4 regions of the Heliomicrobium undosum genome follow, and region 2 is predicted to be linked to each of the others. Evidence: riboswitches for the same ligand, from Rfam matches in the RefSeq annotation. Region 2 holds a riboswitch; each other region holds the start of a gene.
The links. A riboswitch is a leader RNA that binds a small molecule or an ion and turns the genes downstream of it on or off. The one in region 2 is predicted to bind cobalamin.
Positions count from the first base shown of each region.

Region 1: linked by a shared signal. The riboswitch ahead of cbiD (cobalt-precorrin-5B (C(1))-methyltransferase CbiD) and the one ahead of thiC (phosphomethylpyrimidine synthase ThiC) in region 2 are both predicted to bind cobalamin.
Region 3: linked by a shared signal. The riboswitch ahead of GTO91_RS08975 (AIR synthase related protein) and the one ahead of thiC (phosphomethylpyrimidine synthase ThiC) in region 2 are both predicted to bind cobalamin.
Region 4: linked by a shared signal. The riboswitch ahead of GTO91_RS15460 (energy-coupling factor ABC transporter permease) and the one ahead of thiC (phosphomethylpyrimidine synthase ThiC) in region 2 are both predicted to bind cobalamin.

Region 1 is NZ_WXEY01000002.1:27,295-31,486, reverse strand. Features, by position in the region: gene cbiE (precorrin-6y C5,15-methyltransferase (decarboxylating) subunit CbiE) at 1-984, opposite strand, end outside; gene cbiD (cobalt-precorrin-5B (C(1))-methyltransferase CbiD) at 897-2,108, opposite strand; cobalamin riboswitch at 2,215-2,386, opposite strand; gene GTO91_RS02160 (hypothetical protein) at 2,400-2,675, opposite strand; gene GTO91_RS02155 (LL-diaminopimelate aminotransferase) at 2,777-3,958, opposite strand.
Region 2 is NZ_WXEY01000003.1:158,568-162,759, reverse strand. Features, by position in the region: gene bzaB (B12 lower ligand biosynthesis ThiC-like protein BzaB) at 1-102, opposite strand, end outside; gene thiC (phosphomethylpyrimidine synthase ThiC) at 493-1,890, opposite strand; cobalamin riboswitch at 2,017-2,188, opposite strand; gene GTO91_RS04540 (fluoride efflux transporter FluC) at 2,292-2,663, opposite strand; gene crcB (fluoride efflux transporter CrcB) at 2,660-3,070, opposite strand; gene GTO91_RS04530 (histidine phosphatase family protein) at 3,067-3,828, opposite strand; gene recQ (DNA helicase RecQ) at 4,101-4,192, shown strand, end outside.
Region 3 is NZ_WXEY01000007.1:155,598-159,789, reverse strand. Features, by position in the region: gene GTO91_RS08985 (DMT family transporter) at 1-217, opposite strand, end outside; gene GTO91_RS08980 (ECF transporter S component) at 426-941, opposite strand; gene GTO91_RS08975 (AIR synthase related protein) at 973-1,716, opposite strand; cobalamin riboswitch at 1,837-2,011, opposite strand; gene GTO91_RS08970 (cell division topological specificity factor MinE) at 2,154-2,399, opposite strand; gene GTO91_RS08965 (hypothetical protein) at 2,396-2,653, opposite strand; gene GTO91_RS08960 (hypothetical protein) at 2,850-3,119, opposite strand; gene GTO91_RS08955 (MarR family transcriptional regulator) at 3,256-3,714, opposite strand; gene GTO91_RS08950 (efflux RND transporter periplasmic adaptor subunit) at 3,865-4,192, shown strand, end outside.
Region 4 is NZ_WXEY01000025.1:36,411-40,602, reverse strand. Features, by position in the region: gene GTO91_RS15475 (energy-coupling factor ABC transporter ATP-binding protein) at 1-362, opposite strand, end outside; gene cbiQ (cobalt ECF transporter T component CbiQ) at 405-1,103, opposite strand; gene GTO91_RS15465 (energy-coupling factor ABC transporter substrate-binding protein) at 1,142-1,477, opposite strand; gene GTO91_RS15460 (energy-coupling factor ABC transporter permease) at 1,474-2,148, opposite strand; cobalamin riboswitch at 2,384-2,565, opposite strand; gene speD (adenosylmethionine decarboxylase) at 2,863-3,234, shown strand; gene GTO91_RS15450 (HD-GYP domain-containing protein) at 3,310-4,192, opposite strand, start outside.

The DNA.
Region 1 (4,192 bases), on a different contig from region 2:
TTCGATTAGATCGCAGCCAGCCTGGCCGCGTTCCACGGCGAAGACTCGTCCGCCCCTTGACAAGAGGGCCGCTTCCACGCTGATCGAACCGGTGCCTGCGCCAATGTCCCAGACGATGTCCCCCGGACCGACCTGCGCCCGGACCAGGGTGAGCGCCCGGATATCCGACTTGGTCATGGGGACCTGGCCGCGGATGAAGGCATCATCCGGCAAGCCGACATTTGTCATTAAAAGTGGACCCTTCGCCGGCTGGACGCCCAGAATCGTCTCTGTCTGGCTGTTCGATCCGGCATTCTCTTTGCCGTGCGATTCGACGTCAAAGCCCCCCTCGACGATCAACAGGGACGGCTGATACGCTCCTGTTTTCACAAGTGCAAATGTATGTACAGTGCCAGCCTCGACCGACTCATCGTCATAACCAAGGTTGCGCGTCACATAGGCGCGCCGTTCCCCCTCCCCCTGTGCATCCAGGTAGGCGGCCACCGCTTCCGGCGTGTGGTCGGGATCGGTCAGGAAGGCTACCCACCCCGGATGCCGGAGAGCTTCGAGGGCATCCTCCATAGGACGGCCATGCATGCTCTTCCAGGCAGCCTCCTGCCAAGGGAGCTTGAGGCGGGCAAAGGCCATCTGCAGGGAACTCAAACCGGGGATGACCTTGATCGGTTCGTCGCCGAGAGAACGGATCAGACGGGGCAACAGGCTGTAATAGCCGGGGTCTCCGGAGACGAGAACGGCAAGACGCCGCGATAGCCGTTCGGAGGCGATATAGTCGATAAGGTTATCGAGACGACGGTCGATGATCCGTCCCGGCTTGTTGTAACCGGCGAAGAGCGCCAGCGCGCGAGGCCCCCCGACGAGAACATCGGCCTCCTCCACCGCCCGCAGCGCCGCTGGTGTCAAATATTCTTCTGTGCCGGGACCGATGCCGATGACAGTGACCGGAAATCCCGGTCGAATCCCGGAAGCGTTGCATGGCGACTCCACCCTAGCGGTTCTCCCTTCAAATCTGTGAATATGACCGAAACAGTTCCGCGAAAACGTTGGGCTGCTTTTTCGGCGGCCACCTCGGCCAGGTGGTCGAACAAGTCAAGACGGCCAGCTCGATGCAGCAGTTCCACCGCCGCTTCCGCTGTGTTGGCCTCCAGCACCGCTTGGACGAGTTCCAAGGGCAAGCCGCAGACGGCTGCGTGGGCGGCGATGATCTCCCTGCGCCCGTCGGCAACCTTGCTGTGGGTGTGGAAGATGCCGCCGGCGACTTTGACCAGCTTCCCCACATGGCCCCAGAGCAGGATCTCCTGGACACCTTTTTTGGCGCAGGCGTCGAGCATATGGCCGATGAAGTTGCTCGTCAGCACGATGGCGTCAGCGGGCGCTCCCCGCTGCTCCAACCCTCGCCGGCCCATGTGACCTGGTGTCAGCAGGAGGGTCCGGTGTCCGGCAGCCAGCGCGATATCGATCTGCGGCTCAAGGCTATGTTTGAACGCCTCTTCTGACATGGGATTGACGATGCCTGTTGTTCCAAGAATGGAGATGCCGCCGACGACGCCCAGGTGAGGGTTCAATGTCGAAGGTCCGACCCGCTCTCCTTCCGGCGCCCAGACGGTGAGGCGAACCCCCTTGCCGGGCGGCAGCGCTTCCTTGACGGCGGCTGTGATCATGGCGCGGGGCGTCGGATTGATGGCCGCTTCCCCCACCGGCACGGCCAAGCCAGGCTTGGTCACCCGGCCGACGCCCAGCCCCCCGTCGATGTGGATCCCTTCCGGCGCAGGCAGGGCAGTGACGCGGATCGCCATGCCGTGGGTCGCATCGGGGTCATCGCCCCCATCCTTGATTACCTGGTAGGTAACTCCCCCGTTTCCATTGACAGAGGGCTCGTGCTCATCGATGCGTTCCGCCTTGACGATCAGCCGTCCGTCATAGGGCAGCGGGATATCCACCGGCAGTGATTCTTGCAACGTTGAAGCAGCGGGAATCTCTGTTGCTTCGTTTGGTGTCTCGGCGAGTGTTCCAAGTGTTCCATAGAGGAAACCTGTCGCCGCCTTGGCCGCAGCGGCGGCGCAGGATCCCGTCGTATAGCCTTTTCGCAGTTGTTCCCACTCTCCCCGCACATAAAAAATCCCACCCCCTCAGCAAGGTGTGGGATTTGACACAAATGCAAACCTGGGGAATCAAAAGACCATTCCCCGGTCCGGTCACCTCCCCCGTAGCGCGCGGGTTCTCGCGGTGGGGGCAGTCAGGTCTCCTGGCTCAGGCTCATCGGAACGCTTCGCCTTCCCGGTTCCCCGGTGGCCTTAGAAGCGCCCTCCCCGTCACAGTGGCGGCACCGCGTCGGATTCGCACCGACTTCCCTGCGTCATACGTGACGCCTGCCCCGAATATGCGTAATGTGATACATAAAATTATTCGCCGTCTTTTGAATCATTCCTGCAAATCCAAAGAACTTTTCTGTCGTCACTGCGGATCAGGGACAGTTTTTCGACATCACTTCGCCGAGATCGCCGCAGGCGGCGGTTTTCCGCCTCGAGGCGTGCGATCGCATCCCGCCGTTCACTGTCCACCGTCTCCAGCAATGCCATCAACACACGGCGACTGAGTCTCAACTGATTCAGCCGTGAGCGCAGGTAATCCACTTCGTCCTTCAGCGCTTCCAGCGATTCGCGATTTCCTTCTCCCATGGGTCCCGCCCTCCTGCCTGTGTCTTATCACCATTTTATGTCAAAGGCAGGCGAACTATCCCACAAGAGAGACGTCGATCGATCGTAAAGATAGACTTGGCTCAACCGCCGAAACGATATCGCTTGGCGATCCGTTCGACGGCCTTTTCCAATCGCGCTTCAGGGACAACCAGGGCGATGCGCACATACCCCTCGCCGCGCTCCCCAAAGGCGTTGCCTGGGACGACGAGCACACCCGTTTCACGCAAGAGTTCCTCGGCAAAGGCGAAGGAGGAGGCAAACCCTTCGGGCACAGGCGCCCAGACGAACATGGAGGCCTTCGGCTTATCCATCTGCCAGCCGATGCGGGCCAAGCCGTCGACGAGAACATCGCGCCGGCGCTGGTAGGCCCCGGCGTTTTCCTCGACGATCGCCTGGGGTCCCCGCAAGGCCGCCACGGCCGCCCATTGGACCGCCTTGAAGACGCCATAGTCAATATTGGACTTCAGATTGGCCAAAACGGCCAGAACCTCCCGGTTGCCGACCGCCATACCCAGACGACACCCAGCCAGGTTATAGGACTTGGATACAGAATGGAACTCGATACCCACCTCTTTGGCGCCAGGCGCCTGCAGGAAGCTGACTGGTCGGTAGCCATCATAGGCCAATTCCGAATAGGCGATGTCGTGGAGCACAATGATGTTGTTGCGGCGGGCGAAATTGACAACACGGGTAAAAAAGTCTAGCTCCGCCGTCGCTGCGACGGGGTTGCTCGGGTAATTCAGGATCATCAGTTTGGCCCGGCGGAGGATGTCTTCCGGAACGGCGTCCAGATCGGGCAGATAGTCACGCTCCCGTTCCAACGGAAGCGGATAGGGGACACCTTCGGCGAGAAGGACGCCCGCCGTATAGATCGGGTATCCCGGATCAGGGACAAGGGCGATATCACCGGGATCGAGCAGCGCGAGACCAAGATGGCCGAGGCCGTCCTGGGAGCCCATCAGGGAGAGGACCTCTGTCTTCGGATCGAGGTTGACGCTGAACCGTTCCCGGTACCAATCGGCGACGGCGCTTTTGAACTCGATCAGCCCGTCCGTTAAAGCATAGCCGTAGGCGTCGTCTCGGGCCAGCGCATCCATGAGCGCTTGCCGGACATGGGGAGCCGGGGGGCGATCAGGGCTGCCGATACCGAGGTTGATGACATCAACGCCGCCTGACTCTACCTCTTGCCGGAGCGCATCCATGCGCGAAAACATGGCAGATGATAGGCTAGCCATCCGGCGAGCCGGTTTCCATTCAAACATGCTATGTATCTCCCCCGTATTCACATATTGCCAACTCTCATTCTAGTCCTATCACGGGGGATGTTTCAAGGTTTCCTTACTTTCTCCCTCAGTCCATTTCCTTTTCTATCGACGACTCGTATTCGCTTCCGTCGGTGCATTCATTGCAGGGAAGACAATCCCCGACACGATCGGCATACAAGCAAGTTTCACAATGGAGGTCTCGACGCTCCATGCGGCCTCCCCCTTTGTCCC
Region 2 (4,192 bases):
GCGGATCGTTTCGGGGGAGACGTTTTCGCGGCGGGCGACGTATTCCATCTGGGCGGTGATGATGCCGTTGCGGGCGAATTCGGCTTGGGTCAGTTTGGTCATGGGGGGTTCCTCCTTCGTTATGTTCGGCTTGGGTTTGCTAACATCGCCTATTGAAGTGTCGCTGCTAAAAGTTAGTCGCAACGTTGCATTTGCGGTAAGTCGGGGTGTATTGGCTCCGCTCGCTAAGGGCTCCGCGGCTGTTCGCTGGGTTGCTGCGCGGGCGCGCCAAACCTCTAGGGCTTTTCTGCATGTCCATGGCGCGCTTTTCCGCTCCGCAACCTGCGCTCATCACGCCGCTCCGCCCAAACCGCTCGCTGCGCCAATACACCCAGGACTTACCTATTCGTGAAATGGCAATAGCACTCAGGCAAATCGCTTTTTTTCAGTCGACTTTTTTATCAGTCAGCCTTTTTCAGATACCCTCATTTTTTGTTCGCATCCTTTATGTGCCTAGCAGTACTCAATCGGAGCACCGAAGTACTCCGCCAGCACTCGGCGGGAACAGCCATCACCGCAAGCGTGACAGCCACTCTCTTGCTTCGGAGCCTTTCCGTCTTCAATGCCTTCCTCCGAGATAGGAGCGTCCACCGCGTCAACACTGCCGGTGGACGTCAGGGCATCCGGATCTAGCGCCAGCTTCCGCTCCGTCACCCGGTCCCGCAACCCTCGCGCTCGGGAAAGGGCGGCGTCGCGTTCGACGGCGGCGGGGATCCCCTTTGCTACGTCGGCGGCATGGGCGGCGATGCGGGCGGCGATGACGCCGGTGCGGACGTCTTCGACGGTGGGGAAGCGGACGTGTTCTGCCGGTGTGACATAGCAGATCAAGTCGGCGCCGGCGGAGGCGGCCAAGGCGGCGCCGATGGCGCAGGTGATGTGGTCGTATCCGGGGGCGGCGTCGGTGGCCAGGGGGCCGAAGATGAAGTAAGGCGCTCCCTCGCAGATTTGTTTCTGCAACTGCACCGTCGCGCGGCAGTGATGGAGGGGCGCATGGCCGGGGCCTTTGACCATCACCTGCACACCGGCGTCACGGGCCGCCCGGACCTGCTCGCCTAGGATTACCATCTCCTGCACCTGCGCCCGGTCGAGGGAATCGTGCCCTGAGCCGGGTCTCAGCCCGTCAGCCAGGCTGAGGGTCACGTCATAGCGCCGGCAGATGTCCAGCACCCGGTCGAAGTGGCGGTAGAAGGGATTTTCCTGTTCGTGGTAAAGCATCCAACCGGCCAAAGAAGCGCCGGCCCAACTGACCATGTGGGTCAGGCGCCCCTGCCGCCGCGCCAGGTCCAGCGCCTTCAAGGTCATGGCCGAGTGCAAGCCGAAGAAGTCGACGCCGTCGGCGGCGTGACGCTCCATCGCTTCGAACATTTCATCTACGGTCGTCGCCAGGATGCCGCCTCCCTTTCCGCCGCGCCGGCAAGCGAACACCTCGTACTGGGGCAGCGTCCCGACAGGTTTCGTCGAGGTGGACAGCACGTGCCGACGGAAGAGGGCCAAATAATCGCTCAGATGGGCATCCGGTTCCCGCACCCGGTCGGCGCCGGCCCCGATGGACAGGTCGAGCACCGCGTCGGCCCCTGCTGCCAGCACGACCTCCAATTTCTTGCGCTCTTCCGACTCCGACCCGCCGTCGAGGGGGAGCCCGATGGACGCGCTGACCTTGGTGCGCAATCCCTTGCCAAAGGCGACGGCCTGCCGTCCCTCGGCCCGCCTGCGGTTGAAGGGCAAGACGATGGTCCCCTCCGCCAGCCCGCGGCGGATCACCTCGGCCTCCACCTGCTCCCGCTCGGCCGCTTCGGCCATGGCCGGTGTGATCAGGCCCCGCAGGGCCGCTTCACGCTGGGTAAGTTCCACTCCGTTCAGCCTCCTTTTTTCTTCGCCGTCACCGGCTGCCCGGCAAGAAAAAAAGTCCCCGGATCCATAGACGGATCCGGGGACTTTGCCATCATCCCACGAAGAGTCTCCTTTGCCGGGAAAGAGACCCTTGACCGTTCACAGGCAGGTCTTCTGGCTCGGGTTCCTCACCGGCTGCGCCTTCCCTCTCGCGAAGTGGCATCTTGCAGCAGGCTCCCCCATACAGCGGCGGGACCGCCCGGGATTCTCACCCGGTTCCCTATTCTCCCTCACGGGCACCTGTGAACGTGACTATGTAATTGAGTGGTTGCGCTTATTATCTTAATCGCGAAATGGCGGCCTGTAAAGATAGTTGTTGCAAAAGAATATCAACGGGACCTGACGGGGCTAAAAACACTTCGTCATAGGGCGTAATAGCCCAAAGCGCAGGCTAGTAACCCGATGACGGCGCTGCCGCCGACATAGAGGCCGCAACGGAACCATTCACCGTCCTCGATCATCCGGAAGGCCTCCAATGTGAAGGTGGAAAAGGTGGTGAAAGCGCCCAGAAAGCCGATCTGAAAGACGTATTTTTCGACCCAAGCCGAGCCGGGGCTATGCGCCGCGTGGGCCGCCGACAGTCCGAGCAAAAAGGCCCCAGCGATGTTGATGAAGAAGGTGGACGGCGGATAGGCCAGCGAAGACCGTCTAGATACGGCCACCCCGACGCCGTAACGCGCCAGCGCCCCGAGCGCGCCGCCGGCGCCGATCGAAAGGAACGCCCAAATCGTCATCGCTCCACCTCCAGCGCAGCCGCCCCCTTCACCTTGACGGCGCGCGCGATGCGCACGCCGAGCGCGGTGACGCTCAATCCCAAAGTGAGGCTGGACAGCAAGTAGACGGCTGCCAGAAGCGCTTGCCCCGCCTCCAGCAAGCGAAGGCTCTCCAAAGCGAAGGTGGAAAAAGTCGTAAAAGCGCCAAGGAACCCCGTTGAAAAACCGATTCGCATCGCCGGATTGACCTTCACCCGCTCCAGGGCCAGGGTCAAAAAAAAGGCGAGCGCGAAAGCGCCCAACAGGTTGATCGTCAAAGTGCCCCAGGGGAAACCGGTCTGTTCGGTCAAGGGCGTCAGCCAGGTTCCCATCAAAAAGCGGGCCATCGCGCCCAGAAAACCGCCCACAGCCACCGCCAAACTGTTCATCTCAGGTCCCTGCCCAATACAGCGATGGCTTCCACCGTCGCGACGTTTTCCACCGCGGCAGCGGCTTCATCGGCCGGTTCTTCCTCTTGCGGCAACATGAAGCGACGCCCTTGCATCGTTCCTGCCCCTGCCGGTTCAAATGCCCTGTCGCTGCCTGCGCCCCTGGCCGTTTCCTCCACCTCCACAATGGAGACGCCTCCATTAGACAGGTCTTTTTTTCGCACCCGGCAACCGCGTTGAAACCGGAGATACCACAGGAGGATCCGCAAAAAGCCCTGGTGGGAGATCACGACGATAGGACCCCGCTCTGACGCGAGTTCCAGCAGCTGCGCCCAGGCAGTCCGGGCGCGCCGGAAAGCCTGGTACAACGTCTCCTCTCCCTCTGTAAAGGGCCAGGCGTGACGCCAGACGGTCATGGCGATGAGCAGCCAGAAAGGAATCTCACGTCGAGCGCCCCGCCCCGGGAATTTGGCCAGGACGATCTCGCCCAGGCTTTCCAGGGTGACGACCTCAGCGCCCCAGGACTTTGCCAGGATGGCCGCCGTCTCCTGGGCGCGCTGAAAATGACTCGCCACCAATACCGGGACCGGCTTCAGCCGGCGAGCCACCGCCTCGACCTGATGAATCCCTGTCGCGTTGAGCCGCACCGTCGACGGGGAACCGGCCATCATGGCATTAAAGGTATCGATGGTGAAGCGCGCCCCGAGCGGTATGATGTTTTCGTCCGTTTGCCCGTGACGGACGAAGATAATCTGCATGTTGACCGACTCCATTTTGTCATCCGCAAACCCAGGCCCTTTTTTAAAGCCGATGAAGAGACTCCGTCATCGCTTTTTCACAAGGGTTCGGAAATATCTTTAAGTGTAGTATGGGGGGAGAGGAACGTCAAGACTCCTTCTTCCCATTCATTTCCAGAAAGCAGGAGCACCTGCCTATCGTGTCGAAAAAGAGAACGATAAAGGTTCATGAAAGGTTCATGAAAAAAGACGAATGTCCTTTAATGGACACTCACCGATATGGAGTGACTCGCATGTTGCAACAGGCCCGGACATTGCTGAAGCGGCATTTCGGATATGACGCCTTCCGGCCCGGCCAGGAAAAGATCATCGAGAGCCTGCTCGC
Region 3 (4,192 bases), on a different contig from region 2:
CCGTCACCGCCATCAGGCCGATCCAGCCCCAGGAACGCCGGGAGATCCGCCGAAAGGGGTGTGTGCGGAGGGCCAGCGGCAACATGATCAGGGCGGCGATGGCGAAGCGGATGCTCGATAGGGCAAAGGCCGGGATGGCAACGACAAGCAGCCGCCCCATCACAAAATTGGTCGCCCAGATTAGCGGCGTCAGGATCAACTTATAAAAGGGATTCAATGGTTCGACTGCACGACCTTCCTATTGCGTATTTTCACTTTCTCCAGGGCGCATTGTTCATTTCATCATAACACAAGCGCGCGATCGAGCGAAGCAAGCAAATGGCTGCAGCAAAAGAAAGAACCGCAGTCTGCTCTGACTGCGGCTACAGGTATCAAAGGTTGGGCCTATGTCGGTTACATACAAAAAACAGTTCGAACAGGAGCGGTTACCTATAGGATATTCCCTTCATTCCTCGATAGGCGGCTGCCGCCAATCCCACATTGACGGCGGAACCGGCTACCAAAAAGGGCATCACGGCCATGACCGCTCCCCAGCCCCCTAACAGGAGCATCGTCAATGATGAGACGACGCCGTTTAAGAACACACCGGCGACGAAGGCCGCCGTCAAGCCAAACCGTTCATTCATCCAGCGGAAGGCGTATGCCCACATCGCCATCTGCAAAGCGATGAAGAAATGGACAGGCAGGGTGAGCGGAAAGCCGACGACCATAGCCGTCAGCAGGTGACCCAGGGTGATGACGATCATCCCGCCTGTGGCGCCGAGGGCCAGGGCGGCAAAGAACCCAGGAGCCGAATCGAGGCCGATCGTGCCGACAGGACTTGGAATTTTAACCATCGCCCCTACGGCGCTCAAGGCGATGAGGACGCCCATCAGCGCGATCCCCCGGACGCTCTTCCAAGAAGGGCGCGCTTCATTGTATTGCATCGGCATGTTGCTCATTGAGGCAGACCTCCTTTGCTTTTTTATCGCTTCAGCCGTCGCTTTCCGACAACCTGCCAAGATAGTGAATGGGCGCGCCGGCGATCTCCGGCGGTTCCGGCCCGGAGGTAAAGACGAGGCAGGTGGACGGACCGGCCGATTTTTCCAGATCAAGGCCGGCGCTGGCCTGCCACTCACGGATCCGGCAATGAACAGCCCCCGCAAGGTTTTCCGCTTCCGCCCGGATCCCCTTTGAACCGACAGGGATCACCTCATGGACACCGGGGTGGGCCAGCAGCGCCCGCACATGATCGGCCAGGGCGATCGCCTTGCCGTCATCGACCACCACCTCGTCCCCCACTTTGGGCCACCCCAGACTGTAGACACAATCACCGGGTCGCGAACGGCCCACACGCAGGCGCTCTTTCTCCACTGCGCCGACAACGGTGATCCCGACGCCGGTCTGTCCTGTGGGAATGTTTTTTTCGGTGCTGATGACCATCGGCAGGTCACGCTTTCCGATAGTGGCCAGTTCATCGCGAACACCGGCAATCACCTCGCCGCCGGTGGGAAAGGGTTCGTTCGCGACGGTCACTGTCAGCGCAACCGGTTCAGCGCCTGTTGCCAGGACCTCCATCAAGGCGACACGCGTGGTGAAAATCCCTACGATATAAGGAGAAACCTGAACGGCGTCAAATTCCTTATCTCCGATGGCGCCGCAAGAGTCGCAGGCCACCACCAAACACTGTTCAGAGGAAAGAGAGACCACTTCCACATCGCGTCCCCCGTAACCCATGGTATTTCACCTCCTCCATTGCTGGGACCTGCAATTTCCTGTGGGAAAAGAAAAAAGTCCATAGCCTCTTCACCGTTGCCGAGGCAACAACAAAGAAACCATGAACTTTGCCATCATTCATGAATCGCACCGTTACAGGCAGGTCTCCTGACTTCGATTCATCGCCGCCACGCGCCTTCCCGGTTTCCCAGTGGCATCCTGCGCAGGGCTCCTCGTCACAGTGGCGGGACCGTCCGGGAATCACACCCGGTTCCCTATTCTCCCCCGGAGGGGCACCTGGAACGAAAGGATGTAGTTTACTTGTATTATAAGAGAATTATCTCATTGAAGGCAATACCCAACACACTGTCATCGACTTATTTACGGGCGTTGTTCTCTTGACGTAATTTGCTTATTTATGATGTCTAGTATGAATCTCGATGGTAGCCGTCAGAAAGTCATTTTCCACGACGAATATTTAGAATTGGAATGTAAATGACAATCTTTTTTAAACTCTGTTCCGTAGCCAAATTGACCTTGACTTTTGAACGGTCAATTTCAATATACTTGGCGATGACTTGTATCATGTCATCGGTTAGTGACTTTACTAATTGGGGAGTAATTTCAGCACCTTTATCTTCAATGACAAGGATTAATTGATTCGATTCACTCGACAAATCAGTACTCTGGAAAAGGTCATTCATTGAATCTTCTCGCTTCCATTCGAATTAAGAGCACTCATTACTGCCAAAAAATCTTCAACGGTATAGTTTTGACCCTCAACTTCAAGAATATGTCGCGCTTCCGCACCCGTTTCAGTTAAACTTATCTTTTCAACCAGTTCGTAAACACACCGTTTACTCTGTTCTTTAACGTCGAACATCAGTACCACCAGCCTTGTTTTCACTTGCAAATTTTTACTTAGTTCGACAAGTAATTGTTTTTTCCTGCTATACAAGAAGCTATGGTCCTAAATTTTAATAAAGATATACATTCCGGTTAGAAAGTTAGACTACACTTAAAAGATGGTTGGATTCCAGGTGATGGCTTTTCATCGCAGTCACCTCCAATGTAACAGCGACATCAACATCGTTTCTCAGCCCGATTGAGTTTTTGATGATCTTCCCTTTCGGGGAGAAATCATCCTGTCAATATCACTGCTTCCGCTTGTTCATCGACTTTTGCGATCCGTCACCCGCCTCTTCCGCCTTTTGCGCCAAGTAACGCTGAATCCCATGCACGGCAAGCCCGGCAATAACCATAAAACCACCGGCGGTTAAACTCCCGAAAAGGGCAACCAGCACGCCCAGACCGGCCAGTACGATGCCGGTGGACGGACGGTTGCCCTTTTCGTTCGTTTTGTGATCCTGTGGTGTCTTCTCCGCTGTATCTTGCAACTTGTCCAGCTTTCTTCCCTTACCCATATCGGTCACCACCTTAAAAGTTCCGGCCGTAGTATCCCTCACCCAGCCATCTTTAAAACGAATCCTTTTCCCTCTGTAATATCTATAAGACCTGTAACATCCGCATCGTCTGGAGCGTCTATCATCTGCAACCACATCAACCCACTGCCGCGCCGCTTCCCCGCACACAAGGCTTCAGCACACCGTTCATCTTCTCAAAGGCCGCCACCGCCTGCGCCAGTTCTGCGCCGGAGAGTTCCCGCAACTGGCCCTTCAGCCGTTCAAAACGGGCGTCCTGGACCGCTTGGATCGTTTTCAATCCCTCACCGGTCAGGGTGACCATAACGACACGCCGGTCCTTTTCCGACCGCTCCCGCGTGATCAGGCCCATGCCGGCCAGTTTGTCCATCATACCGGTGACGGCGCCGGAGGTGATGCCGATCTGATCGGCAAGAAAGGTAGCCTTGCATGTCCCCGACTTCCATAAAATATATAATAGAAAGATCTGCCCGTCGGCCAGATTGTATTCCGGACCGATATCCTGGGCGGCGCATTTCACATTGTAGAAAAAGACCTCCAGCAAGTCTTTGATGGAATTTAAGTGCTGCTCTTTCACTGCTTCTTCCCTTGACAGTTCTTGTCCTCTCCCTTACGATGATAACGTCTTAGTCGCTAAATATTTTAGCACCTAAGATAAATATTAGGCCGATTGAGACCGGCTGTCAATGAAAGCATCATTTGCATTTGGCGGAGGAGGATTTTTACGGTGAAAAAACGAATCAGCGTCGGCCTGCTCGCCGTCACCCTGCTGGCGGCGGGGACAGGCTGCGGAAAAACGCCCGAACCGGCAGCCCCGGAGGCGACGACCCAGGCGGTCACGGTCGTAAAAGCCGAGCGGGCCGACCTGTCGAACGTGCTGACCTTCAGCGGCGCACTGGCGGCGAAAGAAGAATTGAAACTGGTTCCGAAAGGTCAGGGCAAGGTCGCCCATATCAACGCCGAAGTAGGGCAGCGGGTGAACGCCGGCGACATCCTGCTGGAACTGGACAACGCCGACATCCAGGCCCGTCTCGACGCGGCCAACGCCGGCGTCG
Region 4 (4,192 bases), on a different contig from region 2:
ACGCGGCGGCGCACCTCGGCCTCGGGAAGGCCCATGTTGAGGGGGCCGAAGGAGATGTCCTGTTCCACGGAAGCGGAGAAAAGCTGGGCGTCAGGATCCTGGAAGACGAGGCCGACGTGGCTGCGCAGTTCGCGTAGGCCCCGGCGGGAGTAATCGATGGGCTTACCCTGGAAACGGACGACACCCCGGCGCGGCTTCAAGGCGCCGTTGAGATGAAGGAAGAGGGTCGACTTGCCGGCGCCGTTGGCGCCGACGACGGCGATCTTGCGTCCCGCCGGGAGGGAAAGATCGATACCCCGAAGGCCGCTGTTGCCGTCGGGGTAGTTGTATTCCACTTGTTCCGTTTCCAACAGGGCTGTCACGATGAAAACCATCCTCTTTTTTAGGGAGTTCTGGTGCTATTTTTAAGGGGTTCTGGCGCGTGGCAGTACACGAAGCTCTTCCTCATACCCCCGGGCCGACAGGGCGATGTAGAGCTCACGGGAACGGATGAGGGAGCGGACGAATAGGTTGGCCGCCAGGATACCGAGGGAGCGAAGGCTGTTGGCTTTCGTGGAGTAGCCGAGTCGGGACTCTTGGGCCACGACGATGGCCTGAGTCGTCTCCATGAGCACGAAGATGAAGCGGTAGATGAGAAGCATCAGTTCCGTCACAATCTTGGGCGTCCGCAAGCGGGCCGCTAGTTCGATCACATCGACCATCGGCGTGGTAAGCACGAGAAAATAGAGGCTGGCTGTGGCGCCGAGGGATCGAAAGAAGAGGATGCCAGCCTGTTCCAGACCGGCAGCTGATATGCCAGGGGTGTAGGGACCGATAGTCACCTGCGCCACGGGGTCAAGGGGGGATGGCGAAAAGGCCACTGTAATGCACCCGGTGAAGAGGAAGAGGCCAGGCACAGTCAACAGTTTTACGAAGATGGACAGGGGTACGCGGGCCGCGAAGACGATCAACGCGCCGGAGAGGAGCGTGATCAAGCCGGGCAGCCAGGGCGTGGGGGAGAGGAGGCTAGCCAGCAGCCCTGCCAGGGCGGCAAGCCCTTTCCCAGTCGGCGATTTGTCCCGCAGTTTGTTGGCCCAAGCCCACTGATCGATCGTGTAGAGCATCTGTTTAGACCCCGTTTGTGAACTGTTCTATTTCACCATCAGGCGTTGCCGACGGAATTGCGCCCCATGCCGCCGCCCATTCCGGAACCGGCGCTCATGTCGGATCCGCTGCTCTTGCGGCGGCGTGTGAAGTAGTAGGCGATAAAGGCGGCGCCGGCGGCGGCTTGAAAGCCGAAGAGAAGCGGTTCTGCCTCCTCTCCCGGTTCCCAAAGGGATTCGAACCAGGGTTTGTAATCAGGGGCGATGGTCTGCACCATTTCGCCTGCCTGATCATCGGCGCCGGCAAAATCGCCGGTGAAATGCATGACCAGGGGAACGCCCGTCAGAAAAAGGGCAGCCGTAATCAGGACAAGCTTGTTCCGCAGCCAGTTCATGCTTTCACCTCTTTCGAAAAGATGTTCAGCGCAGACAGTTCGTTGGCCGAGTATTTCGAGAGAGCATTGAAGATAAGGACGGTCAAAAGGCCCTCAGCCAGCGCCAGGGGAACCTGCGTAACCAGGAAGACGGAACCGAATTTGACGATGGAACCGGCGACGCCGGCGGCTGTGTCCGGGAAGGCGATCGCGAGTTGTAAGGTCGTTGTCACATAGGTCGCCAGGTCGCCGATGGCGGCGGCAGCGAAAATGGAGACGTTGGAGGGAAGGCTCAGCCGCTGTCCCAACCGGTAGACGCCGTAGGCGGCAAAAGGTCCCACGATGCCCATGGAGAAAACATTGGCGCCCAGGGTGGTGATTCCGCCGTGGGCCAGCAGGAGGGCCTGAAAGAGCAGCACGATGGCGCCGAGAACGGTCATCACGGTGGGGCCGAAGAGGACGGCGCCCAGGCCGGTGCCGGTCGGGTGGGAGGAACTGCCGGTGACAGAAGGCAGTTTCAGCGCCGATAGCACAAAGGAGAAGGCTCCGGTGACGCCGAGGAGCATTTTGGCTTCCGGATTGGCCCGGACGGTTTTTTGGATCGACCGCAGCCCATGGACGACGAAGGGCGTTGAGGCGGCTGTCCAGGCAGCGGCATGGCTAAGGGGCAGGTAGCCCTCCATGATATGCATTCGCAGACACTCCTTTTTGTGTAGGGGTGGTTGTAGGGATTTCCTATCTAAGTTCCGGTGTTTTCGTCGCTTGCTGTATCGTTCTGGAGAATATATATGTACTAAAAACTACAATCGCATGCTTGCAAGCTCCTCGATTTCGGTCATCGCCTTGGACCAAGCGGTAGATTGTCTGCGCCAGGTGGAGATTTCCCCATAGGCAACAAAATAAAGCCCTCCCTTCCTCCCGAAGTGGGTCTTTCGTTTGTTGCGGGCAGGTCTCCTGGCTCGGGCGTCATCCGGTCCCGCCTCCTTCCCAGACCGAAGTCCAGTGGATCTGTGGCGGGTCGTCTTCCCTTACAGTAGCGGGGGCTGCTGAGGCTTTACACCTCATTCCCTTTTCAGCCGCTGAGCGGCGCCTGCAACAAGGGTAACCGTGTTCGATTTTTCAGATAGCTATGGAAAGCACTATCTATATGCAATCGTAACACGTCAAGGCGCGCGGGGCAAGGGTGTCGCAAGGTTCAGGCAATAAAATCCTCTCGAAAAAAAGTATTGATTTGCCCCGCCATTTATGATATTAATATACTCATTGTGGTGGGAACCAGGATTCATCCAAATCGGGTTTGGATTGCTTCAAACAGACCAACGTCCCTGTTAGGGCGGGTCTAGACCCACCCCCGGATGGATCACGTAGGTCCCGGCATCCAATTTGCTGGGAAGGGGGCCGAAATGATGGATTACTCCACTTTCGGACGACATGTCACCATTGACACTTGGGGCGTAGATTTCGAAAAATTGAACGACGCCCGGTTCCTGGAGGAACAGATGATTGAAGCCGCCAAGGCGGCCGGAGCGACGGTTCTCTCGTCCCAGAAGCAGCAGTTTGAGCCGCAAGGCGCGACGGTCCTGGTCCTGTTGTCCGAGAGCCATATCTCCATCCACACCTATCCCGAGAAGGGTTTTGCCGCCCTCGATTGCTACACCTGCGGGGAGACGGTGGATCCGGAAGTGGCCATCAACCACATGATCAAGGTGCTGGTTCCCAAGAAGACGTCGGTAAAGCTGCTCAAGCGCGGCGACGGACCGATCGAGGTCCTGAAATAACGACGGCGCGTGAAAAAAAGCCTGGTCATCGCCAGGCTTTTTCTAATGCCATTCTTTTGATCTGATGAAAACGGCTTACATGGTTTGTTTCAACGCTTCGAAGTCGTCGTAGTGTTGGCAGAGAAGATCGACCAGATCGCCGTCGATGGCCTTTTCCAGGACCATCTTTTTCAGGATTGATTCGACCTTTTCGCGGGAAAGGCCATCCCGGTACGGGCGGTCTTCCACGAGGGCCGAGAAGATATCGGCTACGGCCACAATCCGGCTGCCGACGCTGAGTTCTTCCCCTGGGATGTGAAAGGGGTAACCTCTGCCGTCAAGGCGCTCGTGGTGGTAGGCGCCCCATTGGGCGATCTCGGAAAAGCCCGGAACCTGATTCAGGATGTGGTAGCTGTGATAGGTGTGCTGTTTGATGATCAGGTACTCGTCGGGCGTCAGTTGAGCCGGTTTTTCTAAAATCTCCTCAGGGATGCTCAGTTTGCCGATATCGTGGAGGAGGCCGGCGACTTCCATGCGGGCAGCGTCGGCGGGAGAGAAGCCGAATAACTGGCTCAGAAGCGTCGCCGAGGCCGAGACCAGCCGTGAGTGGCGGAGGGTGAAGCGGCTCTTGCTGTCAATGATGCGGGCGAAGATCGATGCCAGACCCTTCAACTCGCAATAGGGGAGTTGGATGGTATGCTCGTCGGCGCCGACGGCCTGCCGGGTCAGTTCGTCGATGAAGGGGGAGTCCAGGTCAAGCCAAAAGCTCTCTCTCCCTGCCAGTTCGTTGAGGAGGTCCTTCAATTCGGGGCGGAAGACTGTTCCGAACATGTTGTTGATGGCGTCCATGACCTGACGGCGCTGGGAGAGGATATGGGCGGGTGTCAGGAGGACCTCGATGCGATCGGCCAGGTGGATCAAGTCACCCAGCAGGAGCAGTGTGGGATCGACGGGAGCATCCTGCCGGCCCGGCTCGTCC